Linked DNA regions of Tunturibacter gelidoferens. The protein of the gene in region 2 binds, or shares a complex with, the protein of the main gene of each other region. Links are inferred from orthologs where the notes say so. Each region holds a gene or a part of one and is shown on either strand. Other genes may lie near its edges.

Evidence for each region.
Region 1: the proteins of uvrB (region 2) and RBB81_RS02860 are in contact, whole or in part, in a crystal structure (PDB 7EGT), measured with the Thermus thermophilus proteins. The link is inferred for Tunturibacter gelidoferens from one-to-one orthologs. Residues at the interface, in WP_096411307.1 of Thermus thermophilus: Glu23, Leu25, Arg26, Asp27, Gly28, Glu29, Arg30, Phe31, Arg55, Glu326, Asp327, Phe328, Glu379, Ser382, Gln383, His398, Gly400, Arg401; in WP_096412145.1 of Thermus thermophilus: His654, Arg656, Phe657, Gln666, Asp668, Glu669, Lys680, Arg681, Leu682, Ser683, Lys685, Tyr686, Ala687.

What each region holds. Positions count from the first base shown.
Region 1 is NZ_CP132938.1:547,436-561,990, forward strand. Bases 5,359-8,674 are described here. They hold RBB81_RS02860 (ATP-dependent helicase), read left to right. Parts: upstream 5,359-5,690; coding sequence 5,691-8,474; downstream 8,475-8,674. Other genes in these bases: RBB81_RS02855 (hypothetical protein), read right to left, coding at 5,359-5,395. Also shown: sulfate adenylyltransferase subunit CysN, read left to right, coding at 1-443; RBB81_RS02825 (phosphoadenylyl-sulfate reductase), read left to right, coding at 447-1,208; RBB81_RS02830 (sulfite exporter TauE/SafE family protein), read left to right, coding at 1,242-2,006; RBB81_RS02835 (ATP-binding cassette domain-containing protein), read left to right, coding at 2,142-2,915; RBB81_RS02840 (sulfite exporter TauE/SafE family protein), read left to right, coding at 2,979-3,758; RBB81_RS02845 (DUF971 domain-containing protein), read left to right, coding at 3,831-4,268; RBB81_RS02850 (TIGR00730 family Rossman fold protein), read right to left, coding at 4,326-4,898; more of RBB81_RS02855, read right to left, coding at 5,051-5,358; RBB81_RS02865 (amino acid permease), read left to right, coding at 8,872-10,353; add (adenosine deaminase), read left to right, coding at 10,398-11,438; RBB81_RS02875 (arylsulfatase), read right to left, coding at 11,826-14,207; RBB81_RS02880 (alpha/beta hydrolase), read right to left, coding at 14,481-14,555. UniProt on the Escherichia coli protein: A helicase with DNA-dependent ATPase activity. Unwinds DNA duplexes with 3'-5' polarity. Translocates on single-stranded DNA with 3'-5' polarity. Initiates unwinding more efficiently from a nicked substrate than double-stranded DNA.
Region 2 is NZ_CP132938.1:3,777,522-3,791,657, reverse strand. The notes cover bases 5,681-8,577. They hold uvrB (excinuclease ABC subunit UvrB), read right to left. Parts: upstream 8,175-8,577; coding sequence 6,186-8,174; downstream 5,681-6,185. Other genes in these bases: RBB81_RS16550 (histidine phosphatase family protein), read left to right, coding at 8,327-8,577; RBB81_RS16560 (hypothetical protein), read right to left, coding at 5,681-6,121. Also shown: RBB81_RS16580 (SBBP repeat-containing protein), read right to left, coding at 1-2,018; RBB81_RS16575 (dienelactone hydrolase family protein), read right to left, coding at 2,194-2,979; RBB81_RS16570 (hypothetical protein), read right to left, coding at 3,048-3,392; RBB81_RS16565 (DNA-3-methyladenine glycosylase), read right to left, coding at 3,676-4,326; more of RBB81_RS16560, read right to left, coding at 4,364-5,680; more of RBB81_RS16550, read left to right, coding at 8,578-8,914; RBB81_RS16545 (FAD-dependent oxidoreductase), read right to left, coding at 9,021-10,238; RBB81_RS16540 (HAD family hydrolase), read right to left, coding at 10,287-10,991; RBB81_RS16535 (DUF4097 family beta strand repeat-containing protein), read right to left, coding at 11,188-12,048; RBB81_RS16530 (efflux RND transporter periplasmic adaptor subunit), read right to left, coding at 12,168-13,376; transcriptional repressor LexA, read right to left, coding at 13,558-14,136. UniProt on the Escherichia coli protein: The UvrABC repair system catalyzes the recognition and processing of DNA lesions. A damage recognition complex composed of 2 UvrA and 2 UvrB subunits scans DNA for abnormalities.

The DNA.
Region 1 (14,555 bases), 3.2 Mb from region 2 along the record:
CGCTCTTTGTTGACAACTACTCCACAAACCGTATCACCGGAAGCTTCGTTCTGATCGATCCAGTCACTAATCTGACCGTCGCTGCAGGAATGATCCGCTCTATCGGCGTTGAAACGAGCGTCAAAACGACAAATGTGGTAACAGAGACTGACCGACGAGAGCGTTGGGGCCACTCTGGAGCGCACATTCATCTCCGCAGCCCTATTGATTTTGCCGATGCGGTGGAACGAACCCTTTTCCTTCGCGGTGTTTTCATCGTTCGCCCCGAGTTCCCCTCTGACGAATCTATCGCAGTGCTTATCACTGGAGGAGCCCTCGTCTTGACTCACGCTGCGTCCGAGGACAGGACAGTTCGTTTCGGCGAAAGGCAGGCTGTCGTATCTGACATTGATGACCTCCTTCGTTTCCTCGATGCCTACGCCATCACAACGGGAGAAAAATAGACGATGACCATCCTTCACAATTTAGCGCCCTCTCCTGAAATTTCTCACAAGACAGTGGATCTGCCTGTAGTCCTATCCCCCACGCTTGATGCCAAACTATCGAACGTCCGAGAACTCCTCGCCCGGGAGTTGCCAGAAACACCTACCGAGAATGATGCCTGTCTTTCGTGCAGCTTTCAGGCCGAAGATGTTCTCCTACTTCATCTCGTTCGCGAACTGCGGCCTGATATTCCGGTGCTCTTCCTGGATACGGGTTATCACTTTCCGGAGACCTACATCTACCGGGACCGGATTGCAACCGACTGGAAACTGAACCTTACTAATCTTCTTCCAGTCCATACGGTGATAGAGCAAGAGCTTGAGCTTGGCCTGCTTTACCAGACCGCACCAGACCGCTGTTGCGCCTTACGCAAGGTCGAGCCGCTTTTCTCTGCGGTTGGAAACTATAAGACTTGGCTTACCGGTCTACGCCGAGAGCAGGCGCGTAGCCGTACTGCGCTTGAAGAGATCGCAGATTTCACGCTGCCAAGCGGCGTCACAGTTCGCAAACTCAGCCCCTTCGCCGACTGGACAACGCGGGACATCTGGCAGGCATGCGCTTTCTACGGTATTCCGCTCTTGCCACTCTATGACGCCGGCTACACCAGCATCGGCTGCAAGCCTTGCACCTCGATACCTACAGATCCTAACGACCCACGCTCTGGTCGCTGGGCTGGCCGCAAGGTCGAGTGCGGCATTCACATTCAGGCTGCTCCAAACCGGTGATCCGCGGCGAAACGGTCGCCGAAAGGAAGACTTATGGAATACGCCATCGGATTTATTATCGCAGTTTTCATCGCATTGACCGGTGTCGGCGCTGGCACGATCACGACGCCGCTGCTCATCTTGTTTCTTGGAGTTCCTGCACCGATGGCTGTAGCCACGGGGCTCATGTTCTCTGCCGCCGTCAAACTTGTCCTGGTACCATCGCAGATCGCTCGCAAACAGGTCTCATGGCGTGTCCTTAGTCTTATGTTGATCGGTGGGTTGCCAGGGGTTCTTATTGGCTCGCTCGTTCTCCGCCACCTCGATGTCCACGGCCCGCAACTTCTGCTGAATGGCCTTCTCGGCGGCGTATTGGTTCTAACAGCACTCTGGCAGATATTTTTCTCGTTTCGACCGACACGAACCGAAGCGCCACCAAGGGATCGCAGCCGCCTGCTACCTTTTCTGATGGTACCCCTTGGAGTTGAGGTGGGGTTTTCTTCCGCAGGAGCCGGAGCGTTGGGTACTGCGGCGCTGCTCAGCCTGACTTCTCTCTCACCGGCGCAAGTGGTTGGAACCGATATCGTCTTTGGCTTTCTCCTCTCGCTCGTCGGAAGTGGTGCTCATGGCTTCTTTCATGGGACGAACTCGAGTCTTCTTCGGCACTTGATTCTCGGAGGACTCGCTGGCGTTGCTCTGGGAACAGTGACCGTGCGCTGGATACCCAAGAGGCCCCTGCGATTTGCTCTTTGGGTCTGGCTTCTGATCGTCGGATCGCAGTTCATCTATACGAATGCTTTCGCCGCATCGCACCGCTAGAGCCCGCGCTGAGCGTTGCTCCTCTTGTTCGTCGGTATTTCGTTTGTGTCGACCGGTTCGCGGAGCAGGGTCAGCTATTGCGCATGGGCATTGTAAAGACGCACAGACTTCGGATGCTACCATCCGACTATGTCGATGGATGAGACGGCGCTGGTGGAGGCTCGAGGCCTGAAGAAGGAGTATGGAAGGGGACACCTAGTGGTGGACGATGTTTCGTTCGTGATCCGGCCGGGAGAGACGTTGGGATTGGTCGGCGAGTCCGGGTCAGGGAAAAGCACCATTGCACGCCTGTTATTAAGACTGGAAGAACCTTCCGCGGGTGACTTGAGCTACAGAGGACGGGATCTACTGTCCATGACATCACGCGAGATGCGGGAAATGCGACGACGTATGCAGATTGTGTTTCAAGATCCCTACGCGGCGTTAAATCCTAGAATGCGGGTGAAGCAGATCTTGACCGAGCCATTTGAGATCCATCGGGCGAGACCATCTGGGGGGCTGGCGTCACGGCTAAAAGAGATGTTGCGGACGGTAGGTTTGGACGAGTCGGCGCTAGAACGATTTCCTCATGAGTTCAGCGGTGGGCAACGACAAAGAATTAATATCGCGCGGGCATTGGCTCTACGACCCGAATTCTTGGTGTTGGATGAGCCGGTGAGTGCGCTAGATGTTAGCGTAGGCGCGCAAGTTGTGAATTTGCTACGGGATCTACAGAGAGAGTACGGACTGACGTATCTGTTTATCTCGCATTCTATGCCCCTTGTGCGCTACTTGTGCGACAGGGTGGCGGTAATGCAAGGAGGGCGGCTAGTGGAGTTGGGGGAGTGCGAGCAAATTTGCGACACCCCGCGAGACGAATATACGCGCCGGTTGATTGCGGCGACTCCAGTGATGCCCGCAGCGATGTGAAGTTTTAGAGTTTGCGAGGCTTAGAATCGGCGGTCAAGTAGAACTCGATACAATAGAAGATGGATGATCTCGAGTCTTAATTCGCATTTGCATTACGTTTGGCTGGTCACGGCGTCTCTTATCGCTGGCGTGATGAATGCGATGGCTGGTGGCGGATCGTTCGTATCCTTTCCGGCTATGCTGTCGATCGGGGTGGCTCCCATCCAGGCGAATGCGACAAATACGGTCGCGCTATGGCCGGGACAGCTGACTTCGGTTGCTGCGTTACGCGGAGACTTAACGCGGGATCTATTGCCGGTTGTCTGTGCGGCTTCGATTCTGGGCGGAGTCAGTGGCGCTGTCGTACTGCTGAATACCCGGCAGATTACGTTTCTGCATTTGGTGCCATGGCTGTTGCTGGTCGCTTCTCTGTTGTTTGGAATCAGTGGTCCGGTATCGCAGTGGCTGAGAAAACGATCGATTGAGCCTCACATCAAGAAACCTCCGGCTGTGAAACCGCTTTTTTTTGTGTTGCTGCCGGTGTGCTTCTACATCGGATACTTTGGTGCAGGTGCGGGCTTTTTGATTATGAGCGCGTTGGCATTATTTGGAGTTGAGGAGATGAACGCGCTGAACTCGCTGAAGGTTCTCGCGGCTTGTTTGTCTAACTTATGCGCCGTGATCACGTTTGTATTAGGTGGCGCAGTCATTTGGCGTTACTGTCTGATCTCAATGATATTCGCCGGGATTGGCGGATATGTTGGAGCACAGTACGCTCGGCGAATGAATGCGAATGTCCTGCGAACGATCGTTGTGATCACAGGATGCGTGATAGCGGCTTATTTCTTCTGGCGAAATGGCTAGAGAACGGCGCCGGGATGAAGGGATTGAAGATGTATTATTCGATGATCTTTGCGAGCAACCGGAGAACACGTTATGAGTCATGAAGGAATTCGTATTGTTAGGGCGGAGCGAGCACGGCTCGAAGACTTGGAGCACGCACAGATGCCGCCAAATGCGGTGACTCCGAAAAAGGTGCGGGTGAAGAAGACCGAAGGAACTGGCGTCGAGATCGAGTGGAACGATGGGCACAGGAGCGTATGGAGCTTTGAGTGGTTGCGGAACGCGTGTCCGTGCGCGACATGCCACGAAGACAGGGAGAAGACCAACAGATTGCCGGGGGAGGCGAAAGCTAAAGAGCATACGTTACTGAAGATGTACAAGGCTCCGGCACGACCGCTGGAGGTGACGCCAGTAGGCAAGTATGCGCTGAAGTTCAAGTGGAACGATGGACACGAAAGTGGAATTTATTCTTGGGAGTACCTCCGACGAGTGTGCCGTTGCGACGGTTGTATGACAAAGCAAGAGTTGTAGGAGAGGTCAGGCTAAAGACCGAGAGAATGATGGCGTGGTTTCGTAGCGTGTCAAGACTCAGTCTAGTCCGCCCGCAGACGCTCTTCGGTCGTCTAACTTCAACATCGTGAGCGCCTCTTCAACAGTATCTGCGACGAGAAGGAGTTGTCGGTTTTTCTGCTTAAGCAGACCTTCGGCGACGCAGTGATCAAGAAAGGTGAGGAGCTTTTCGTAGAAGCCGTGTGTATTGAGCAAGAGGATAGGTTTCGCGTGGAGCTTGAGGGTGTGCCAGGCAAGGACTTCAAAGAGTTCCTCGAAGGTGCCGAAGCCTCCCGGCAGCGCAATGAACGCGTCGGCCTTTTCTCCAATAAGCGCCTTACGGGTGTGCATGGTGCTGGTGATGTGAAGTTCGGTGATACCGTGATGAGCCACTTCGAGATCGACGAGCACCTCCGGAATAACTCCTATGACTTTGCCGTCGGCGGTTAGGGCGGCCTCAGCAACGGCCTGCATCAGGCCGACGTTTGCGCCTCCATAAATTATCCCAATATTGCGGGTAGCAAGGGCGCGCCCCAGATGCTCGGCGTCCGCTCGGTAGGCAGGATGAAGACCATTAACGGAAGCACAAAAGACAGCAACATTGCGAATCATACGATTGAGGATATCAAGGCGCTTCACGTCGAGTGTATGAGCGTTTGACTCAATCAAGGGAAGGGGAGGAAGAAAGTTGCGGCCGACCGGATCTAATAGCGGCGGTCGGCCTTCGGAGACAGCTAGCCATATCGTCTTCGTCGCAAGTCTTCTTAGCGAATTGCGATCGTGGCACCTTTATGATCTTTGATGACCTCTTCGATGAGCGACCCTACCGCGTGGTTTGGTGTGGCACTATTGGCGACGATGCGTGTTCCCACTGGAACGTCGAGGTTAACTAATTTTCCGGGCTCAAGCGTCATCGGTTTATCCCCTACCAGAACCTGTAGAGAAGTGCCGGTATCATTGCGAAGATTGAGTTTGATCGTGTTGGTCTTTGTTTTGCCGAACATTGCATGAACGGGAGATGAGATGCTTGTAGGAGCCGCATATATGGCCGGGACTGCAAGAAGAGAGCTAGCGACAACTGCGACGGTCAAGAGATTGTGACGTTTCATACCACGCTCCATTACTTCAAGATTCGACTGAAGTTCTCTGCCATGGATCAGGGAGCCCGTCGTGAGTTGAGTTACGCAGGTTGGACGAAACTAGTTCCCAAAAATATCACTTTGGTTTTCGAATTAACCATCCAGTCTTAATTTGATTTAACCGCTGTCCATGAGTGGACAAGCTGTTCGCAAATGAACAACAGCAATGGGAATTTGAAAGCTTCAAGCGAGCCACTGGAGAGCGAGCCTCGGGAAGCTTAAAATAGATGTTGGAGCGTGCGCGTTGAGTCGACTTTTGGAGAATATGAATCCGCAACAGCAGGAGGGAATCCAGTCAGTAGATGGACCTGTGCTTCTGCTCGCAGGCGCGGGATCTGGCAAAACGCGTGTCATCACGCATCGAATCGCCTATCTGATTCAGGAGCGGGGCGTGCCGGCCGATGCAATTCTCGCTGTAACGTTTACGAATAAAGCCGCCAAAGAAATGGCCGACAGGGTCGATAAGATTCTAGGACACAGCAGTCTGGCTAAACCGATGCTGGCCACATTTCATAGCTTTTGTGTCCGAGTGTTGCGGCGGGACATAGAAGCGCTTCGTGTAGGAGGCGCCGGGCTGACGAAGACCTTTGCGATCTACGATGAGACCGATCAGCAGGCAGTGGTGAAGCAGGCATTGAAGCGGCTTGCCATTGATGACAAGTCTCTGAAGCCACGGGTGGCGCTCGGGAGAATCTCCTGGGCGAAGAACCACATGATTGACCCGCAAGAGTATTTTCTTGCGAGTACCAATCCAATGGAAGAGAAGATTGCTCATATTTTTGAGATTTACAGGAAGGAACTGTTTAAAGCGAATGCGCTGGACTTCGACGATCTCCTCCTTGAAACCGTCCGCCTGCTGAAGTCATCGGGGGAGACTAGAGAAAGATACAACCGACGATACAAATATCTTTTGATCGACGAGTATCAGGATACCAACCGGCCTCAATATGAGTTGATGAAGCTGCTGGCCGGGCCTGACGCGAACGTCTGCGTGGTGGGCGATGAGGACCAGTCGATCTACAGCTGGCGCGGCGCAGACATTAAAAACATACTGGAATTTGAGAAGGACTTCCCAGGGACAAAGACGATCCGGCTCGAGCAGAACTATCGTTCAACGCAGATAATCTTGGAAGGCGCGGGCGCAGTCGTAGCGCAGAATACGCAGCGAAAAGGCAAGAACCTGTTCACCACCCGAGAGGGTGGTAGTCTGATCGGCTACTATGAAGCCCCCGATGGCGAGAACGAAGCGCTGTTTATTGCCGATCGAATCCAGCGGTATCTACGCGAGGCCGGGGGACAGGCGGATCTGCCGAGATGCGCCGTGCTATACAGAACTAACTCCCAGTCGCGACTCGTCGAAGAGGCGCTGCGCCGGTACCAGATTCAGTACCACATGGTGGGCGGATTCAGTTTTTATGATCGCGCCGAGGTGAAGGACATTCTGAGCTATCTGAAGCTGGTGCAGAACGTGCACGACTCCGTTGCGCTTGGACGGGTGGTAAACTCGCCTCCCCGCGGTATTGGCAAAACAACGATGGAGACGTTAGAGCGAATGGCTCTGTCGAGCGGCAAGAGCACGTGGGACGCGATTGGCCATGCGATTGAAGATAGGCTGCTACCTGCGCGCGCATTACAGGCCTTGAGTAGTTTTAGACGGCTGATCGAGGATGCGCGGGCAATGTTGGGACCCGGTTTTGCAGAGAAGCTGTCTGAGGATGTTGCAAAGGACAATGACGCTTCCCTGCTCACCGATGCGGCTGAAGAAGCTGAAGCAGATGTTTCGTTTGGATTTGGTGATCCAGAATCTGAGGACATGGGCGTGGATTCTTCGTTCGATACGAGCTTCAACTTCGGGTTCGACTTCGGCCCAAGCGAAGAGATGTCCACGATCGCGGCTGAAAACGCTTCAGACTCGGATGCTGCACACGGAATCGATTCAGCGAGTTTCAATCCGTTCGCTCCTGTGGTGCTCAAGAGATCCGCGGAGACGACAATGAACAAGGCAGCCGAGATCATAATGGCGGACGAAAAGCCGGCGTTTCGCAAACCGGGTGATGCAGCGACGCTGCCGGAGCTGATCAAGTTTCTGAACGACCGAAGTGGATACATTCGAGCGCTCGAGGAAGAAGCAACTCCAGAATCATTCTCGCGGATCGAAAACCTGAAGGAACTCGCTAACGCGGCCCAGGACGCCCAGGAGCGCTGTGAGACGCTGCACGAATTTCTGGATCACGCCGCGCTGGTCAGCGATGCAGATAGCTACAGCGAAGAGGCCAGGGTAACCCTTATGACGTTGCATGCAGCCAAGGGTCTGGAGTTTCCGCTGGTTTTTTTGAGTGGTATGGAAGAGGGTTTGTTTCCGCACTCTCGGACGCTGACCGATCCAACAGGACTCGAGGAAGAGCGCCGCCTTTGCTATGTCGGAATGACTAGAGCGATGGATACGCTGATCATGACTCGCGCCAGATATCGACGGCGATACGGAAGCGATATGCCGGAATCCAGCATCGCTTCACGATTTCTGGAAGAGGTTCCAAGCCGACTTGTGGAAGATTTGGGAAGTCCGCCTGCTCGGCCGCAGTTTTCCGGATCGAATTATGGTTCGGGCTACGGTGGGGCGTACGCGACTCCCTACCCCAAAGGGAACAGGTTTGGTCGTCCGAGTCCCGAACAGGGGGAGCAGCATTATAGCTATGAAGATGAAGACCAAAGTGGTGAGCGGATTTCGGCTCGCCCGTCGGGGCTTCCTGGGGTGAACAATCGGGCCGAACACTCCTCTAAGACTGCAATGCCGGGACAGTCAATAGATAACATCGCCAGCTTCTTCGCCGCGCGAGGACAAAAGATATCGCGCCCGAAGCTAGAGGTTCAAGAGCAGACCGGTAAGACTGGCCTAAGGCAGGGTTCGCGGGTCCGGCATCCAAAGTATGGCGAAGGAACTGTCTTTCGTCGCGAGGGCGATGGGGATGATGCGAAGATTACAGTACAATTTCAACAGCACGGAGTAAAGAAGCTGGTAGAGAAGTTCGCTCAGCTGGAGCGCCTTTAGAGTTTGAAAAATCGCAGCTATAGAAAGATTGGCAAAGATACATGGCAAACACCAAAAGCATCACTGACACACAGGAACGCAAGAAGGTAAAGCGCGCAGCGCGCAAAGCCGCACCAGCAAAGGGTCCCCGCACTGGCGCCCGTGGCGAGAACAAGCAAAAGGTCAAGAAGGCAGCTCGCGGTCAAAGCAAGCGATAGCTGATCTCTTGTTGGAGCCGTGCGGACGATCTTGCCTTGCGGCTCCCTCCTGATTGAAGTCTTCTGAAATCGCATTGTGTAGTCGGAAACGCCCCGCACCAATTCATCCGTAAGCAGGAGCGAGCGCGCTGGCCAGGCAAATCTTTGCAACCAAGTCGATCGACAAGCTGATCTCTGAGTCGGAGCGGCCTGAGCACGCGTTGAAGAAGACGCTGGGCCCACTTTCGTTAACCGCGTTGGGTATTGGAGCCGTGATTGGCTCCGGCATCTTTACGGTTGTCGGTACCGCAATCGCAGGCGAGAAGTTTGACACAACTTCGATCCTGCGTGCACCCGTGTTGGACTATATGATTCATCACTCGGCGCTGGCGGGTCGGCCAGGAGCGGGTCCGGCACTTGCCATTTCCCTGGTGCTTGTTGCGATTGTCTGCGGTCTGACGGGGGTTTGCTACGCGGAGCTGGCTTCGATGATTCCGATTGCGGGGTCAGCCTACACCTATACCTATGCGACGTTGGGGGAGCTTGTTGCCTGGATCATTGGGTGGGACCTGATCCTGGAGTATGCAGGCAGCAACATGGCTGTTTCGGTGGGCTTCGCAGCCCATATGGTGGATCTGCTCGACTGGTTCGGCTTCCATCCCGCTCTGCGCTGGATCTCGCCCGCGTTTCTTCCGGGTGGATTGCAGGACCTGCAGGGACATGATCTTTATCTCCCAGGATGGCACTTCGGCTTCGATTGGCCGGCATTTCTGGTAGTTATGTTGCTCACTGTGGTGTTGGTGCGCGGGATTCGGGAGTCGGCCCGAACCAACAACATCATGGTGCTGCTGAAGCTCGCCGCTATTCTGCTGTTCATCTTTGCTGGCGCGCACTTCATCAAGCCTGCACTCTATCACCCTTACTCGCCGAACGGCTGGTCAGGTGTGTTGACCGGTGGCTCGATCATCTTCTTCACCTATATTGGGTTTGATTCGGTGTCGACCGCTGCGGAAGAGTGCAGGAATCCTCAGAAGGACGTTCCGATCGGGATTATCGCCACGCTGGTCGTGTGCACGATCCTGTACATCGGTGTGGCGACGATCCTTACTGGACTGGTGCCTTGGCAGAGCATGGTTGATGATGCGGCTCCGGTGGTGAATGCGCTGAAGAAGCTGTCGATGCAGCCGGGAGGACACAGTCTGCACTGGGTGAGGCTGGCGGTTCTGCTGGGCGCGATGATGGGGATGATCTCATCGATCCTGGTGTTTCAGTTGGGCCAGTCGCGGGTCTGGTTTGCCATGTCGCGGGATCGGTTGCTGCCTGCGTTCTTCGGGAAGGTTCATCCCAAGTTCCGGACTCCTGCGGTTGCGACCTGGGTGGCTGGAATCGTGGTGGGAATTCCTGCTGGGTTGTTTGACATCGGGACATTGACGGATCTGTCGAATATCGGAACCCTATTTGCGTTCGCTCTGGTTTCGATTGGGGTGATCATTCTGCGGTATCGCGAACCGGAGCGACGGCGCAGGTTTCGGGTTCCGTTTGGGCCGGTGATTCCGATGCTGTCGGTGACCTTCTGTGTGCTGCTGATGATGGGATTGCCGATTATTACCTGGATACGATTCTTCGTGTGGCTTGGACTTGGGTTGCTGATCTACTTCTTCTATAGCCGCAAGCGGAGTGAGTTCTACGCACCCAAAGTTTAGGCACGCCTGCGCAACGAGGCTTGTAACAAGTCTAGGATAGATAGATGGCGCGCAAACAGACGAAACAAGACGCTGAGATCGATGTAGTTGAGTGGCTGCGAAAGCTGCCGAAGGTCGAGCTGCATCTGCATCTCGAAGGAACGATTCAGCTCGATACGCTGCTGGAGTTGAGCAAGCGGCATGATGCGGAGCCGCTGACCGCAGAGGTGGCGAAGAAGCTTTATGTCTACGAGAATTTTCTTGGATTCATGGATTCGTTCAAAGCGGTTTCGGCTCGTCTGGTGGGGCCGGATGACTATGAATTGATTACTTACAACATGGTTCGGGACCTGGCGGCACAGGGGGTGGTGCACGCCGAGGTGTACGTCTCTTTCGGGATTATCTATTTCTGGAAGAACGCCGAGGTGGAGCCTTACGTCGAGGCGATCGAGCGTGGGCGGGTGCGGGGCGAGAAGGATTTTGGCACGACCATCTACTGGTTGATCGATGCGGTGCGGCACTTTGGGGCGGAGGAGGCGGTGAAGGTGTTTCGGAAGGCGGCGGAGTTGCGGAAGCTTTATCCGCGCATCGTTGGGATCGGGATCGGCGGGGATGAGGAGCGGGGCAGCGCGGATCTCTTCAAGGAGTCGTACGCAGAGGCGAAGGCGGCCGGGCTGCGGCTGACGGCTCACGCGGGCGAGACGATCGGGCCGGAGAGCATCTGGGCGGCGATTAACATCGGCGCGGAGCGGGTGGGTCATGCTCTGTCGGCGCAGCATGATGCCGAGCTGCTGGAGGTGCTGGCGGAGAGACAGATTCCGCTGGAGCTGAACGTGACCAGCAATATTCGGACGGGCTGTTGCAAGAGCTTCGACGAGCATCCGGTGAAGCACTACTTCGAGTCGGGGCTGATGGTGACGATCAACTCGGACGATCCTCCGATGTTCGGGAGCAATCTGCTGGAGGAGTACGTTCTGGTGCAGAACCGGTTTGAGTTTTCGTTAGAGCAGATGCGGGAGCTGGCGGCCAATGCGGTGGAGGCGAGCTTTCTGCCGCCGGAGCGAAAGCTCGAGCTGCTGCGACAGGTGGAGCAGTACGGATACTGATTCGGGGGAGCCCCCCTGGGGGGTATTTCCAGCTAAAATACTCATTCCACATGGCTTATATAAATAGCCCTTTCGCAAAATATTCATTCCAAAAGGGTTATGTTTAAATTCCTCTAAGCAAAGGGGTTATGGGTTTGTGTCTCTCCTTTTAACAGGTGAAGCCCCGGAGTTGGCCGGGGCTTTTATGATCTGTTTCCAGTATAGCGGTTTGACCATAACTAATACGCCACGCGAATCTGCTGGATTGGCGCGGGTTTTGGGGACACTGGGGCTTGACAAGATTTCTCGCGGCGAAGGAAGCCGGAATCATTCGGCAGCTGGCTGCGCGTCGGCCGCTTATCCGGCCGGTCTGCCCGGATAAGCACGCATGCATCATAGTGTCGCTCTCTACTGACCTTCGTCTGGGGAGGCGGAGAGGGAGTTTTGGTCTTTTTTCTCTTCTTTCTTCGAATAGGAGATTTTCGTTGTGACGATCTTTCCATTGAATGCAAACGGTGCCTGGTCGAAGTAGTCGAGCGATACGGGCGAGCCGAGATCGCTGCCGATATCGAGGCAATCGTTCGCGGTGAAGGCCATCGCCGCGGTAATTGGTACTCGGCCTTGAGCTACAACCTGACCGTTGACCTTAAGCGTGATATCCAACGGACCACCACGTTTGGGCGAAGCGAGCTTCGATTCCACTTCGATCTTCGCCTTGCCGGTCGGTAGCTTGTTTGTCGCTGCGATTTTCGTCCGGCCGATCTCAAAGAGGTTGTATTCATAATGAATCACACCATCCTTCACATATAGAGAGAGGCCGCCGGAGAAGCCGCCGAGGGCGTAGAGAACGCCGTTAGCATTCTCGGGAACTTCTACTTCCATGCTGATAGTGTTATCGAACTTTCCGATCTTCGGCGCCGCGAACTCCGGCATCCCCGTGATGGGACCGCTGAAGTTCCACTCCGTATACGGCGTGGAGGGCCCATCTTCCGGATGGAACACTGGCGTCCACAGACCTCCGCCGATGGGCAGGTTCTGGTTCTTGGTGGACTCGACCAGAAAGAGGTTCTTCATGTAAGCGACCCTCTCCGGCATCTTCGCTGCAAGATCGTTGGCTTGAGACCAGTCTTCATCCAGATTGTAGAGTTCCCATACATCATTCTCCGGGTTCCACTCCCCGATGCCCTTGGGTAGTCCCGGCATCCACGGAGTTCGGGGGCCGAAGGTATCGGCGAACCAGCCATTCTGGTAGATGCCACGGCTACCCATGATGTCGAAGAACTGGGTAGTCTTGCGGCCTTTCGCTGTTGCGTCGCCAAAGGTGTAGACCATACTGGTGCCGTCGATGGACATCTGATCGATACCGTTGACTACGCGTGGCGGCGTGATGCCGACTGCCTCATAGATCGTCGGCACGATGTCGGTGACGTGATGGAACTGCGAACGAGGGGTGCCGTCGTGTTTGATCTTTGCCGGCCAGGAGACAGCCATCGGCTGGCGTGTGCCGCCGAAGTGTGCAGCGACAAGTTTGGTGGACTTGTAAGGTGTCCCACCCGCCCAGGCCCAGCCCGCGTTATACATGTTGTCGGTCTTTGCGGAGCCGATTACATTAAGCCCGCCAAGTTCATCGACTGTCTTGATGTGCTGCTGAATCGTGGTCGGGATGCCGTTCTGTGCGAGCAGTTCAGAGATGGTACCGTTCTGACCTTCGGCCGAGGCGCCGTTGTCACCCCAGATGTAGAAGATGAGCGTGTTGTTGAGCTTTCCTTCCTGCTCGATCTCGTCGATGACGCGTCCGGCGTTGTAGTCGGCGTGTTCCGCAAACCCGGCGAAGACTTCCATCAGGCGGCGTTGGAAGGGTTTTTCGCTCTCCGGAATGGAATCCCATGAGGCCATTGTCGGGGGGCGTGGGGTGAGTTGAGCGTTCTGCGGGATCCAGCCCATCTCTTTGGCGCGCTTGAAGGTCCGCTCGCGATATTTATCCCAGCCGCCGTCAAACTTGCCTTTGTACTTGTCGGCCCACTCCTGGGGAACCTGGTGCGGACCATGCGCCGCGCCCGGCGCCCAGTACATGAGGAATGGCTTGTCCGGCGTGAAAGCCTGCTGTTCGCGCAGCCACTTGATGGCGTCGGTGGCGATGTCCTCGGAGAGGTGATAACCGGGATGCTCATACTCGTGTGGGTCGAGGACGGTAGTGTTGCGCACCAGACGGGGCTCATATTGGGAAGCCTCACCTGCGAGAAAACCATAAAAATACTCGAACCCATAGCCGGTCGGCCAATAGTCGAAGGGTCCCTTTGAGGTCGTCTGCTCAGCGGGCGTGTTATGCCACTTGCCCCAGGCACCGGTGTTGTAACCGTAGTCCTTAAGTACCTCTGCTACGGTTGCAGCCGACTTTGGGATCGTTCCGCTGAAGCCGTCGAAGTCGTTGGCCAGTTCGGCGATCTGGCCGTTACTAATGCGAGTGTGATTGCGACCACTGAGCAACGCCCCGCGTGTCGGCGAACACATCGCGGTGGAGTGAAAGCGGTTGTACGAGATCCCCGCCTTGGCTACACGGTCGAGTGTCGGTGTGTTGATTTCGCCACCGTAGGTTGAGGCCTGGCCCGGACCGACGTCGTCCATCAGGATGATAAGGATGTTCGGCGCGTCAGAGGGAAGGTGCTTCGGATCGACTCGTTTCTTGTAGACGGAGTCCTTCATCGTCAGCCCAGCGGTCGAGGCGGAGGGCGTGGGCGGGAACGGAAGGGATTCCTGCGCTCCCGCTGCGGACGAAAGAATCCCGAGCATGACAAGACAACTCCAGGATGCAGCCGAGATGCCGATTCGGAGCAGGCGGGTTGAGGTTACACTCGTTGTTTTTCCATTGCGGCTAAAGAGTTTGTACCTAGCGGCCATTTGCTATCCCCCGACGTTTACCCGCGCGAACGCTATCTTGAAGGAACGCGAGAGGTCATCGGACTTAGCGTAGAAGTGCCGCGTCGCGTCTTCTACTAGCAAAACTCTCAGTGTGAGAGGAAATATGGAGTGCCTGGTACGTGAGTGAGATTAGCGGGAGCTTCGTTATGGCTTGAACATGTAATAGACGCCGTCGGTGCCGGTTGCGGAGCGGAGAGCGAATCGCTTCGATGCGGGCTT
Region 2 (14,136 bases):
TAGGTCGAGTAGTCGAGAGCTGTGCCGTTGGGAGCGAGTTCCGTGACGAAGGCGTTGGAGGTACCGGCTGGTTCGGACCCTCCGTTGGAGCTTTGAAAGGCATCCTCGGTAACAGGGAAGTCGTGAGACTGTGTGTATCCGGTGACGAGTGCGTTTCCGAAGCGATTGACTGCCATGCCAAGTATCGAGTCGGAGTAGGTTCCGCCGAGATAGGTGGAGTAGATGAGAGCGGTCGCGTCGGGATTGAGCTTTGTGATGAAGCCGTTGGTCTCTTCGATGCCGGTGCTGCGCTTGATCGATTGAAATGCTCCGGCGGTGACGGGGAAGTCGGTAGATGCTGTAGATCCCGCCACGTAGGCGTCGCCTGACGAGTCGATCGCGATGGCGTTGCCGGAGTCCCCGCCGCTTCCGCCGAGATAGGTGGCATAGATCAGCCCCGTGCCTTGTGGATTCAGCTTGGCAACGAAGGCGCTTCCATTGAAGGTTTTGGCGGTTGTTTGAAAGACTCCGCTGGTCACGGGAAAGTCAGAGGAGCCAGAGACGCCGGTGACGTATGCGTCGCCTGAGTCATCGATCGCAATGCCGTTACCGTAGTCCTGCGTGCTGCCACCGAGGTAGGTGGAGTAGAGGAGCGCGGAGCCGGTTGGATTGAGTTTGGACACGAAGATTGACTTGCCGTAATCGTATCCAGCGGTGTCTGGGTTTTGGGTCTGAAAGGCTCCCGGAGTTACTGGGAAATTAGTCGATCCGGTATCTCCTGCAAGGTAGAGATCGCCAGCTGCATCTACTGCGATGCCTTCGACACCGTCGGGTCCGTTGGCCTGATCTCCGCCCAGGCGAGCTGAATAGAGCAGCGCGGTTCCAGCCGGGTTGAGCTTCACAATGAAGAGGCCACCGCCTGGAGCCTGGAAGGAGCCTGGTGTTACGGGAAAGTTGCTGGACGCGCCACCTGTGACGTAGGCGTTTCCGGAGCTGTCTACTGCAATGTGTGAGGGAGTTGAGTCGCCAAAGATCGCAGAGTAGACAAGTGCTGTGCCCGTCGGATTGAGCTTTGTGACGAAACCTCTTTCGATAGACGTCGATGGTCCTGCAAAGGCTCCGGGGGTGGAAGGGAAGGTATCGGATTCGGTGTATCCGACGACGTAGGCATTGCCCTGTGGATCGACGGCCATGGAGGACGGTGAGGTGTAGTAAGGAGTCACTCCTCCCAGATAGGTGGAGTAGGCGAGGGTGGGGTCGATGACCAGGGTTTGGTGGTGATCGTAGGCGCCCAGGGTGAAGGTGATGGAGTTGTCAGCCAGTAGTTTGAATTTGCCATCGATGGTTTGGCGGCGGCCGTTTTTTTCCTGGTAGACGAGTGGCTTCTGGAAGGCTATCTCGCCATTTTTTGCGCGGACGGTGAGGTTGCCGCTGGGGTCGAGCGTGAGCCTTTGCGCGCCGGTGAAGTGGAGGCGCAGTGGTTTGGGGTCGGCTCCGGGAGCCAGGATGAAGTCGTACTCGAGATGCTGCTGGTTGCCGTAGTAGACCAGGTCGACTCCGGGGTAGACGCCTGTGTAACTGACCCGGGCGTAGGTTGGGATGTTGGTATGCCACTTAGTGGAGTCGCGTCCGATGAAGTAGTTGGCCGTCCCTGACAGTTGCTCGGCGCCGGTGACTCGTTGGGGGTGCGATGCTCCGACCAGTTCCATGCACACTGCGTCGGTGTTTATGGATCTGGCGGCGTGATTCTTTTGCGGTGGAGACGAGTAGTCGGAGGCTGCTGGCGGTTCGGGCCTGGCGAGCGTGAGGACCGCTGCGGAGTCGGTGAGGAAGAGCGAATAACCATGGCCGCGCGAGAGAAACCTGACCTGGGAATCGGTCTGGCCCTGATTGGCTTCGAAACTTAACGGTAATTTTCCGTAGTCTGTCGCTGGGACAGGGTGGGCAGGATGATTCGACGCGGCCGCAGACGTCTGGGCCATTGCGGGTAGAGGAAGAAGGATGACGAGAAGGAGGGGTAATGATAGGTGCGGGTTCATAGACGCTCCATGGGCGCGATCAGAGGAGGAGGGAGAAATGCTACAGAGAAATAAAGGCCCAGGGGAGGAACGCGCAACGATAGTCTCGCAAATACTTGTGCGAGTCAACTGAAGTGTGAGCAAAGATTCAGGCCGGAACGTTGTGCGTGGGCTGCCGGTCCGGGGCGAGCCGATTTTAGTGGCGGGTCTCGGTGGAGGCGGTGGTTTGGGTGGTCTGGTCGCCTTCGCCTAGTTTGCGATGGAAGAGATTAAAGACCAGGCCGTAGAGGGTATGGGCGAGTTCGGGGTCGTAGCGGATGCCTTCGTCGCGCATGAAGGCGTGGGCTCCGTTGACCTCGTGCCAGCTGAATTTCTTTTCGAGTTCGTTGAGACGGGCGAGGACGGTCATGCGGCCTTCGAGGGGGATGTGCGGGTCTTGGCGGCCCCAGATTAGGAGGAGTTCGCCTTTGATGTCGGCGGCGCGTTGGAGGGAGTCGTCGCCGCCTTTGCCGAGGGAGCCTTTGTGGATGTCGGTGGCGTAGAAGCAGGCGGTGGCGAGGACGTCGGGGTTCATGGCGGCGCGGAAGGCTAGGTGGCCGCCGATGCAGATGCCCATGGCTCCGAGATGGCCGGTGCAGTCGGGGCGGGATTTGAGGTGGTCGAGAGCGGCGCGGGCGTCGGCGTCGTAGCTGGAGAGTTCTTTGGTGGTCTTGAGGACGTTGCCGCGGTCGGAGCCGGTTTGGTCGTAGGCGAAGACGGTTCCGGCGGATTCGAACTCGTGGTAGATCTCGGGCATGGCGACGATGTAGCCGTGGCCGGCGAGCATGGCGGCGGTGCGGCGGATGGGCGCGGTGATCTGGAAGATCTCGGAGTAGAAGACGATGCCGGGGTAGCGGCCGGGGGCGGCGGGGCGGACGATGTGGGTCCGCATGGGGCCTTTGGGGGTGTCGAGTGTGACGTACTCGTCGTTGACGATGATCATTTTTCCTCTGAGTGTTGCTGGGGATTCGGGTTATTCCGCAAAATGATCTTACTGTTTCGTGGCGCAGGTTACTGCGGTGAATGATTTTTGATTTGTGGCGAGTTCCGGTTGATATTGTCCAGGGCAGTGAGGATCATGCCAGCGCGGCGGTTGCTGATCTGGTTGGCGGCGAGACGCCGGATCACTTCGTAGACGGCTTGCTGGAGGTCAGACTGGCCCGAGGGGAGCGGAAGATCGAAACCGTGAAGGCGGCTGCGGCGTCGGCTGGGGTTCTGGACGGGCTTGCGGGTGGGGTGGTGGTAATAGCAGAAGGTCTCGCGCTGGAGGGCGGGCGAGGCGCATCGGTGGCCTCCTTCGAAAACGTGGGTGCAGAGGGTGCGGATGTCCTTGATGACTTCTATTGTCTTGTTCATGAGTGCCCCCTCCCCGGGATCCTTTGTTGCGCAAAGTCTAGTGAAGAAAAGGCTTAGGTCTGGACTTCGGTATGTTGTGAGGCATACCTGATCCGGACCTAAGCCTTTTTGTTGGGTTAAATGCGAAAGCCCGGCAGGTGGCCGGGCTCAATCTTGACTCTATAAGTTAAGTATATGTGGGCGAGTCAAGCTTTTGGTTGTGGAAATCGTTGTAAGTGATTGGTGGGGATGCAGTAGTCAGCTGGACTTAAGATGCAACTAGAGGGGTCAGGTAACACACATCTCAGGAGCGGGAGGTGGAGCGCCTGGCTTTAGCGACTTCGCCGATGAGGAAGCGGAGGGGGCGGTCGGCGGCTTTGCTGATGCCGATGCGTGGGGTGGTTTGGATTTCGGTGGGATGGTGGCCGTCGTCGGCGATCCGGATGGCGGAGATGGGTGAGGTTACGTCGAGGCCACTGGAGTTGCTGCGGGTGATGTCGAGAGCCTGACAGAGACGGCCGGGGCCTCCGGTGAGGAGTTTGGGTTTTGCGTTGTGGGGAAGGCCGCGGAGATCGGCCATGGTTTCGCGGCCGTCGATTGGATCGAGGGCTCGGATGAGGACTCCTCCGGCTTCGCCGGGAAGATGCGCGGCGACGTTGAGGCAGTAGTACATGCCGTAGATGAAGTAGACATAGACGTGTCCGGATGGGCCGAAGAGTATTGCGTTGCTGGGAGTGAGACCGCGCGATGCGTGTGATGCCGGGTCGATGAGGCCGAGGTAGGCTTCGACTTCGGTGATGCGGGCGGTAAGGCGCTTGCCTTGGAGGTCGCGGATGAGGATCTTGCCGAGGAGGGCTTTCGCGACGATCTCGGGGGAGCGGGAGTAGAAGGTTCTTGGGAGGACCTTAGGGAGGTGATGGGCTTGTAGGCGGGCGTTCATATTTTTGAGTGCCAATGTTTTTTAGCTTGCATCCTATCCGCACCTGTTTTCGTCATTTGGTAGCCGAAGGAGGTTCAGCGTTTTTGTATTTCATCACTAGATCTGCCAGCCGCCCCTCCCAACTGTAGACAGAGACAAAATGAAAGTGTGTGGGGACATAAGATTGACGCTGGTATTGTTGGAGACTATCTAGAAATTGGCCCAAGATGACGAGTCGTTGGTCGGGTGTCTTTCCTTGGAATGCAGAATTGAAAAGACCCTGTTCTACAGTAAGATTTGTGGGGAATATATCGCGTGTCGCGATGAAATCGCAGAACTGTTCGGCCATGGGAACTGTCAAGTGCAATGAGTATGCGAAGAAATCGGGGTTGTATAAAAAAGATCGCTTTGCAGCATTTTGTTCGAGCCATCGTTTAAGAACGGCATTGTGAATGGCGTTCACTCCTAAGAAAGAGTTGAATTCAATTATGAATTCCAGCTGGCACGAGGCATTTATAAACCGATCATAGTTGCCAAAGTAGTGGCCCCATGAACTCGATATCCTCTCTTGCCAATAAAAAGTGCTCCGACCTTTATCAAGCTCTCCTTTTTCAAACACAGAAGGAATTGGCCAAAATAACATCGGGGTACTTAGCTCCTGCCTCCCATGAAAATCCATCCGTTCAGCGAAGCGTGGCAGAAGTGCACCCAAATATGCCAATCGATTCCTCGCTACGGCATACGCCGCAAGGCATCTGAAGCCAAGAAATACTTCAAAACCTGGTCGCCACCACTGAAGAGACGTTGATTCTCGTGCGATTGCAACTGCCTTCAATGGCTGAAGATTTTTGCTAGTCTCGAATGTTTCAAGAAGTACATCAACCGAAAGGTTCAGCCATTCAAAATCACAACCGTATTTGATCAGCAAAAGCCCCAACACTACCAGTGAGCGAAGAGAGGGCAAGAATTGGTCTCGAAAGAAAATCTCTATCTCAGCGGCCTCTTCACTTTGCGGTTTTGAGCCAGAAAGTAAGTCGAGTCGATCCCAACCCTCGATCAAGGCTTCGCGGATGATCTCCAGAAGCATACGAAATCTAGGGCCATCATTTTCAACTATAAGCTCTTCGACAAATCGCCGGAACGTTCCCTCAGGCTCGACAAGCATCTCGCGGACGGGCAAACGGGCACGAGGATTTACATTACTTATTGCACTTCCTGCCAATTCACTATATTGACGAAAGCGCTTCCTAGCGCGATCCTCAGCCTCTTCCTCGATTTTTTGCTTGTACATCTGATCGATGTCAATGCGGCTTGCAAGCTTGAGGGATGTGTTTTTCTTGATCCAAATTTCTCCGACTTGTAATCTCGCTTTTCCGTCGCTACGTTGACCTTCAGTTTTGATTAGGATTGGCCGAGCCTGAATCGCATCAAGAACGATGAGAACGAATATGCTTCCATTTGCGGTTTGCAAATTATTAAATACTTGCATTCTTGGAAGTGGATCCAAGTATTTCGCTAGAACAGAGGAAAGTGCAGCTTCGTCGAATTCCTCGCCATTCGACACAGAATAGAACTTTCTTTCCTTAGGATCTCCTCCGATGATTATGAATTTTTCTTCGGGAAGGTCTGCGTTCGCTAAGCCTTGAACTAACTTAACAAAATCGAGTCGATCGTTTAGATTCTCGCGGGTTATAGTTAGTGTCCTTTTAAACTCATACCGTGGATGTTCCACGCCCTCATCAATCAACATCTGAACTTCATTGCAATATATAAGTATTCGTTCAGACAAGCTTGAAGGGCTTTCTTGTCCATCTTGAAGAGTAATAGCCATAGATATTTAATCCTTGAGCGTCCTGGGCCGCCTGACATCCTGAACTTAACGGCTCATGTTCACCTTAGCTGAAGAGGAACTCTTTGGTGCGGAGTTCTTTTACTGTGTCGCGGAGCTTGGCGGCTTTTTCGAATTCGAATTTTTTGGCGGCTTCTCGCATGTCGGATTCTAGTTTGCCGATGTAGGTGTCGAGCTCTTGTTGGGTGGAGAAGTCGGGCATGCCTTCGGCTTCGTCGGTGAGGTCGGCGTAGTCGGCTTTGAGGATGCCGGCGAGGCCCATCTCTATTGGGCGGATGATGCTTGCGGGGGTGATGCCGTTTTCTTCGTTGTAGGCGACTTGCTTTTCGCGCCGGCGGTCGGTCTCGTTGATGGCGCGCTGCATGGAGTCGGTCATCTTGTCGGCGTAGAGGATGGCGCGGCCTTCGACGTGGCGCGCGGCGCGGCCGATGGTTTGGATGAGAGAGCCTTGCGAGCGGAGAAAGCCTTCTTTGTCGGCATCCAGGATGGCGACGAGGGAGACCTCCGGAAGGTCGAGGCCTTCGCGTAGGAGGTTGATGCCGATGAGGACGTCGTACTCGCCTTTGCGGAGGTCGCGGAGGAGCTTGATGCGTTCGAGGGTTTCGATCTCGGAGTGCATGTAGCGGCAGCGGACGCCGACTTCGGTGTAGTAGCTGGCGAGATCTTCGGACATTCGCTTGGTGAGGGTGGTGACGAGGACGCGTTGGTTTTTTGCGGTGCGGTCGCGGATCTCGGCGAGGAGGTCGTCGATCTGGCCTTTGATGGGACGGATTTCGACCTGAGGATCGATGAGGCCGGTGGGGCGGATGATCTGTTCGACGACTACGCCGGCGGATTTTGTGAGCTCGTAGGGGCCGGGGGTGGCGGAGACGTAGATGATCTGGCCGGTGCGGGACTCGAACTCCTCGAAGCGGAGGGGGCGATTGTCCATTGCGCTGGGGAGACGGAAGCCGTAGTCGACGAGGTTCTGTTTGCGGCTGCGGTCGCCGTGCCACATGCCGTGGAGTTGGGGGACGGTGACGTGGGACTCGTCGATGAAGAGGAGATAGTCCTGGGGGAAGTAGTCGAGGAGTGTGGGCGGCGGCTCGCCGGGGAGACGGGCGGAGAAGTGGCGGGAGTAGTTTTCGATGCCGTGGCAGAAGCCGACGGATTTGATCATCTCGAGGTCGAAGCGGGTGCGCTGGTGGATGCGCTGGGATTCGACCAGGCGGCCTTGGTTTTCCAATTCCTTTTCCCACCACTCCATCTCTTCGATGATGGAGTTGACGGCGGTGGTCTTGCGCTCGGGTTGAACGACGTAGTGGGATTTGGGGTAGATGGGCAGGCGGGAGTATTTTTGCCGGATGGTGCCGAAGAGGGGGTCGATCTGGGAGAGTGAATCGATTTCGTCGCCGAAGAGCTCTATACGGTATGCGTTTTCGTCATAGGTTGGGTAGACCTCGATGATGTCGCCGCGGACGCGGAAGGTGCCTCGGCGGAAGTCTACGTCGTTGCGCTCGTAGAGGATTTCGACGAGGCGGCGGGTGATGTCTTCGCGCTTAATCTTCTGGCCCTTTTCTAGGAGCATCAACATGCCGTAGTAGGCTTCGGGCGAGCCGAGGCCGTAGATGCAGGAGACCGAGGAGACGATGATGGCGTCGCGGCGTTCGAAGAGGCTGCGGGTGGCGGCGAGGCGAAGTTTATCCAACTCTTCATTGATGGTTGACTCCTTCTCAATGAAGAGATCGCCGGCGGGGATGTAGGCTTCGGGTTGGTAGTAGTCGTAGTAGGAGACGAAGTACTCGACAGCGTTGTTGGGGAAGAAGGTTTTGAACTCGTGATAGAGCTGGGCGGCGAGGGTTTTGTTGTGAGCGAGGATGAGGGCGGGGCGTTGCAGCTCTTCGATGACCTTGGCCATGGTGAAGGTTTTTCCGGAGCCGGTGACACCGAGCAGGACTTGATCTTTTTCTCCGGCGTGGATGCCGGAGATGAGCTCGGCGATGGCGCGGGGCTGGTCGCCCTGGGGCTTGTAGGTGGTCGAGAGCTGGAAGTCCATCTCTATAGGATAGTTTATTGAGAGGGTTAGTTGCGAAGAGTGAGAGTAGCAACAACAAAGAGAAAGGCGAAATGCGGGGGTCTCTCCACTTCGGCGGCAAGTGCGCCGCCTACGGTCGAGATGACGGCATTTTTTGACTCAAGGAGGTTGGGATGAGTGTGGGAACTGAGTTGTGGCTGGTGCGGCACGGGGAGACGGAGTGGAGTTTGAGTGGGGCGCATACGAGCCGGACGGATATTCCGCTGACCGACCATGGGCGAAAGCGGGCGGAGGAGCTAAGAGATTACTTGAGGGGCACGAAATTCGATGCTGTGTTTGAGAGCCCGATGCAGCGGGCGCGGGAGACCTGTGCGATTGCGGGGTTTGGAGATCGGGCGGTGGTGGAGAACGGGTTGAAGGAGTGGGACTACGGCGTGTATGAGGGCAAGACGACGAAGGAGATTCAGGCGGAGATTCCGGGATGGTCGGTGTGGAAGAACGAGATTGTTGGCGGTGAGACGGTGGAGCATGTTGGGGAACGCGCGGATGGAGTGATTGCGCGTGCGCTGGCGGCCGCTCCGCAGGGAGGGAAGGTGGCGCTGTTTGCGCATGCCCATATTTTGCGAATTCTGGCAGCGCGGTGGATTGGGTTGGCTGCTACGGGTGGGAGTTTGCTGGCGCTGGGGACAGGCAGTGTGAGTGTGATGGGGTGGGAGCGGGAGACGCGTGTGATTTCGAGCTGGAATCGTGGGTTTGAGTAGGGCTAGAGCCGATTTGCTGTTGGTGTGGAGGAAGGCAACCGCAGATTCCCTTCGGGAATGACAAACAAAAGGGCACGGCAGACTCTACGCCAACTGCTACTTTGCTCTAGAAGTTTTTGATGTGCTGTGGTTGTAGTCCTACTCCGACGAAGCGGGCTGGGAGATTTTGGAAGCCCGGGATGCTGGTGAGGATGCGGAGAGCGAGAGGTGGGTGGATGGGTCCGGGGTTGCGGAGGACTCGGTTGAGTATGCGGTGAGCGAAGACTTGCACGCGCTGAGTGTTGCGAACTGCGTTTGCGCGATAGTGCTGCACCTGGGCCAGATTGTGCGGGCTGAGGGTGTTGGAGAGTAGAGCTTCGGTGAGGATGTTGGCTGCGGCGACGGCGTCCTGGATGGCGATGTTGATGCCGATGCCTCCGACGGGAGACATGGCGTGGGCCGCGTCACCGATGCAGAGGAGGCCGGGGGAGGACCACTCGAGGAGGCGGTTGACCTGGATGGTGAGCAGCTTGACTTTGTCCCAGGAGTCGATCTCGGCGGTGCGGCCGGCGAGGAAGGGCACGATGCGTTCGATGCTTTGTTGGAAGGCGGGTAGACCTTCCTGCTGGATGGCGGGGAAGGTGCCTTTGGCGATAATGTAGCCGACCTGGAAGTAGTCGTTGCGGTTGATGAGGATGATCAGTCGGCCGTAGTTGATGTAGCCGAGTGCGTTTTCGGGGTCGGAGGGTTGGCGTGCGAGCTTGAGCCAGAGGACGTCGACTGGGACGCCGACATCCTGGAGCTGCAGCTGGCCGGCATCGCGGGAGATGGCGTGGCGGCCGTCGCAGCCGACGGTGAGGGTAGCTGGAATTTCGGCTGGGCCGTCGGGTGTGTTGGCGCGGACACCGATGGTCGCGTCGTTTTGCTGGATGAGGCCGGTGGCTTCCCAGCCCATGCGCAGAGTGAAGGTGCGCAGATGGATGGCTTCGCTCGAGAGAAAGTTGAGGAAGTCCCACTGCGGCATGAGGGCGATGAACTTGCAGCGGGCAGGGACGTGGGAGAAGTCGGCGATGGGGAAGCGCTGTCCGCCGATGGTGGCGGAGAGTGCTGCGACCTGAGAGTGTGGGATGGTGAGGAACTTTTCGAGCAGGCCTAGTTCATCCAGGAGATCGAGCGTGGAGGGGTGGATGGTGTCTCCGCGGAAGTCGCGGAAGAAGTCGTTGTGTTTTTCGAGGATTGTGACCTGCACGCCGGCGCGGGCGAGGAGAAAGCCCAGCATGATGCCTGCGGGACCGCCGCCGATGATGCAGCAGGTGGTGGCGAGCGGGTTGGGCGTAGCGGCCATGCGTGGTGTTGAGGGTAGCAAGCCGCGGGGAGGGCGTCAAAAGGTTTGCTAAGAATTTGCGAGGACGAAGGAGAGCCAGTCGGCGGGGGCGTGCGCGAGGTGATCGGGCGGGGCATCTTCGAGGGAGTGGGGCTTGAGGCCGAAGGTGCAGCCGATGCTGCGGGCGCCACAGTTGCGGGCGGTGAGGACGTCGATGTCGGTGTCGCCGACCATGATGGTTTCGGCGGGGGTGATGGTGTGGCCGGAGAGGGTGGAGGCTTCGGAGATGAGGGCTTCGAGGCCGTGGGGGTCGGGCTTCTTGGTGTGGAAGCTGTTGCCGCCGTAGTTCTGAAAGAAGAAGCGGGAGAGGCCGAAGTGATCGCAGATGTCGCGGGAGGGGTGGACGGGTTTGTTGGTGAGGACGGCCATCAGGAGCTCGGGGTGTGTGGCGCGGAGGGCTTCGAGAGCTTCGAGGACGCCGGGGTAGACGTAGGTGTAGTCGAGTTTGTGGATGCGGTAGTAGTCGAGGAAGAATGTAAGCGCTTTGGTTACGTATTGCTCGTCGGTGATGTCGCCTTCGGGATCGCCGATGGCGCGGCGGACGAGCATGGAGGCTCCGTCGCCGATGTAGCCGGAGATGACGGCTTCAGGGAGGGTGGGTTTGCCGAGATGGGCGAGGGTGGCGTTGACGGAGTTGCAGAGATCGACGCGCGAGTCGATGAGGGTGCCGTCGAGATCGAAGACGATGAGGCGGGGAGGGGCTGCGAGAAGCATTGGTTAAGGGTAAACGATGGCGCGATTGCATCAGAGCGGATTTGCTGTTGGTGTGGAGGAAGGCAACCGCAGATTCCCTTCGGGAATGACAAAAAAAAGGGGCACGGCACACTCTACGCCTACTGCTACTTTGCTCTAAAAAAGACGGTGGCTGTGGTTGTGTTCGCGGCCACCGTCTTTTGTTTTGGGGGAAGGACTACTTGATCTGGATGTCGCCGGAGCCGGTGCCGATGCGGAGCGTGGGGCCACCGCCGCCTACGACCGCGCTGACGTGGTGACGGTTGAGGCTGCCCTGCATTGTCATGGGCTGAGCGACGCTGATGTTTCCGGAGCCGGTGTCGGCGTCGAGGTTGAAGTGAGCGTTGCCGACGGAGAGATGAACGTTGCCGCTGCCGGTGGAGAGCTTCCAGTCGCTGGTGGGCTGGCCTTCGGCGGTGATGTCGCCGGAGCCGGTGCTGGCTTTGAGTGCTCCGGAGAGGCCGTGGAGCTGGATGTTGCCAGAGCCGGTCTCAGCCTTGACGTCGCCGGGGCCGGTCTGTTGTAGTTCGATGTCGCCGGAGCCGGTACCGAGTGTGGTCATGCCCTGAACGCCGTGGACGTGGACGTTTCCGGAGCCGCTTTGTGCTTTGACGGAGGCGCCAACGTCCTGAATTTCAATATCGCCGGAGCCAGTGGTGGAGTTGATGGTGGAGGCGTGGGGGAGGGTGATGTCGTAGTCGATGGAGATGTTGCGGAAGAGGTCGTTGTTGTGACGTTCGCCGATAGTGATGTCGTTGCCGCTCTGGACGATGGGCGGGTTGCTGATAATTTGCTGGATGCGGCTGTCGGTGTCGGAGCCGCCACTCATCCAACCGTGGCTGGAGTGAAGGTGCGCGACGATGTGGACCTGATCTCCAGAGCCAGGATGAAGACGGATCTGGCCGGAGCCAGTGGAGACTGAAACGTTGGGAGAGCTGCCGGCGCTGAGGGTGCGCTCGAAGTTGCCGTCGGCGGCGAAGGCTGTGGCTGCAGCGAGAGTGAGCATTGCGGCGGTGGAGGCGAAGACTGTTATCTTCATGGCGTTCCTTTTTTCGACTTTTCGACTCTGGGTAACTGCGGTTTAGATGTTAGCTCGTCGGGTTGCGATCTTTGTGCGCTCGATCTGGCGGACTTTATTGTTGCCACTGGCCTAGCAGGTTATTGCTGAAGGATGACGGTGTCGCCGGGGTTGAGGCCGGCGAGGATCTCGGTTTTGGTGCCGTTGGAGATGCCGGCCTTGATGTCGATCTTTCTGCGGCCGGTCTTCTGTTTGGGGTCAGGGACTTCGACGGAGGCGTTGCGGTCTTTGTCGTAGAGAACGGCCTGCTCGGGTACAGTGAGGACGTTTTTGTGCTCTTCGAGGAGGATCTCCGCGTTCGCGGTCATGTTGGCTTTGAGTTCGCCGCCGGGGTTGTCGATTGAGACGCGGACCTCAAAGGTGGTGACGTTATCCTTCTCTACGCCGAGGGGTGCGATCTTGGTGACTTTGCCGAGAAAGGTCTTGTCCTTGAAGGACTCTACTTTGATGCGGGCGGCCTGGCCCATGTAGACCTTGCCGATGTCGGACTCGTCGACCTTGCCCTGAACGTAGACCTGGTTGGTGTCGCCGATGGTCATGACGAGGGTGGCGGTGGAGCCGAGGACGAGGATGGAGCTGACGGCGTCGCCGATCTCGACGTCGCGGGAGAGGATGGTGCCGTCCATCGGAGAGATAACGGTGGTGTAGCCAAGTTGCTCTTCAAGTTGCTTGAGAGATGCCTGATTCTGGGCTACCTGGGCCTGTGCCTGGCGGAGCTTAGAGGTATCAACGGAGATTTGAGATACGGCCTTGTCGCGGGTGTTGGCGGCAGAGAGGTACTTCTGCTGAGCATCGTCGAGGGCCTGCTGTGAGACCACACCCTCTTTGGACATCTGGAGGTTGCGATCGTAGGTGTGCTTATACATGGGCAGGTCGGGCGCTTCGGCGTTGACCTTGTCGTACTGGATGGAGGCTTCGGCGGCGCGCGCGTTTGATTCGGCGGCGGCGAGCTGGGCCTTCTGCGCGGCTACCTGATCAAGGATCTCCTGCTGGTCGAGTTGAGCGAGAACCTGGCCCTGATGGACGTGGGCGTTGATGTCGGTGTCGAGGCGAGTGACAATGCCCGAGGCTTTGGATTTGACCTCTACTTTCGTGATGGGCTGGACCTTGCCGGTGGCGACGACGGACCGGGCAATGTCTCCGCGCTCGGCTTTGGCCAGCTGGGAGGGCTCGAACTTGGTGGTGTTGCCACGGGCAGCTGCGACCACCCCGAGAACGACCGCCAAGACGACGACGCTGAGGCCGACCCAAAGCCATGTTTTCCGTTTATTTTTACGCTGCGTGGCCAATTGCTTGCTCCCGTTGGTGCTGTGGATATGAGTCTTCGGAAGGTGGTTACGCAGGAATACGCTGCGCGGTTCCGTCGACTGCGAAAAAGTTTACGTGAAGGTGCGGCGATGTTGCAGAGTCGACGTTTAGACGGGGGAGTTGGGAGGGAGGAAGCAGTGAGGCAGGAGCGAGTCTGTGAATTTATGCGTACTTTCGGAGTACGCCGAGAACCTTGCCCTGGATGCTGACATTCGCGGCCGGGGCGTAGATGGGAGACATCTCGGTATTGGAGGGTTGGAGACGGATCATGCTGCCTTCGCGGTAGAAGCGTTTGAGGGTTGCGTCGGAGCCGTCGATGAGAGCGACGATGATCTCGCCTTCGCGCGCGGTGCGTGTGCGCTCGACGAGAACATAGTCGCCGGAGACGATGTGCTCGTCGCGCATGGAGTCGCCTCGTACTTCGAGGGCGAAGACTTCGCGATTGCCGATGATGTCCGAGAGGGAGATGCTCTCTGCGCTCTCGATTGCTTCGACGGGCTTGCCGGCGGCGATGCGGCCGAGCAGAGGCAGACGGTCTGAGCCCTTTCTGCCGCTTCGAACGGGGAGCACGTCAATGGAGCGGCTGCGGTTGTGTGCGCGCTGGAGGAGGCCTTTGTTCTGGAGATTGGTGATGTGTTTGTGGACGGTGGCGAGAGAGCTGAGACCCAGGCCGCTGGCGATCTCCTCGTAGGAGGGCGAGTAGCCATTCTTCTGAGTGAAGCTGGAGAGGAAGTCGATGAC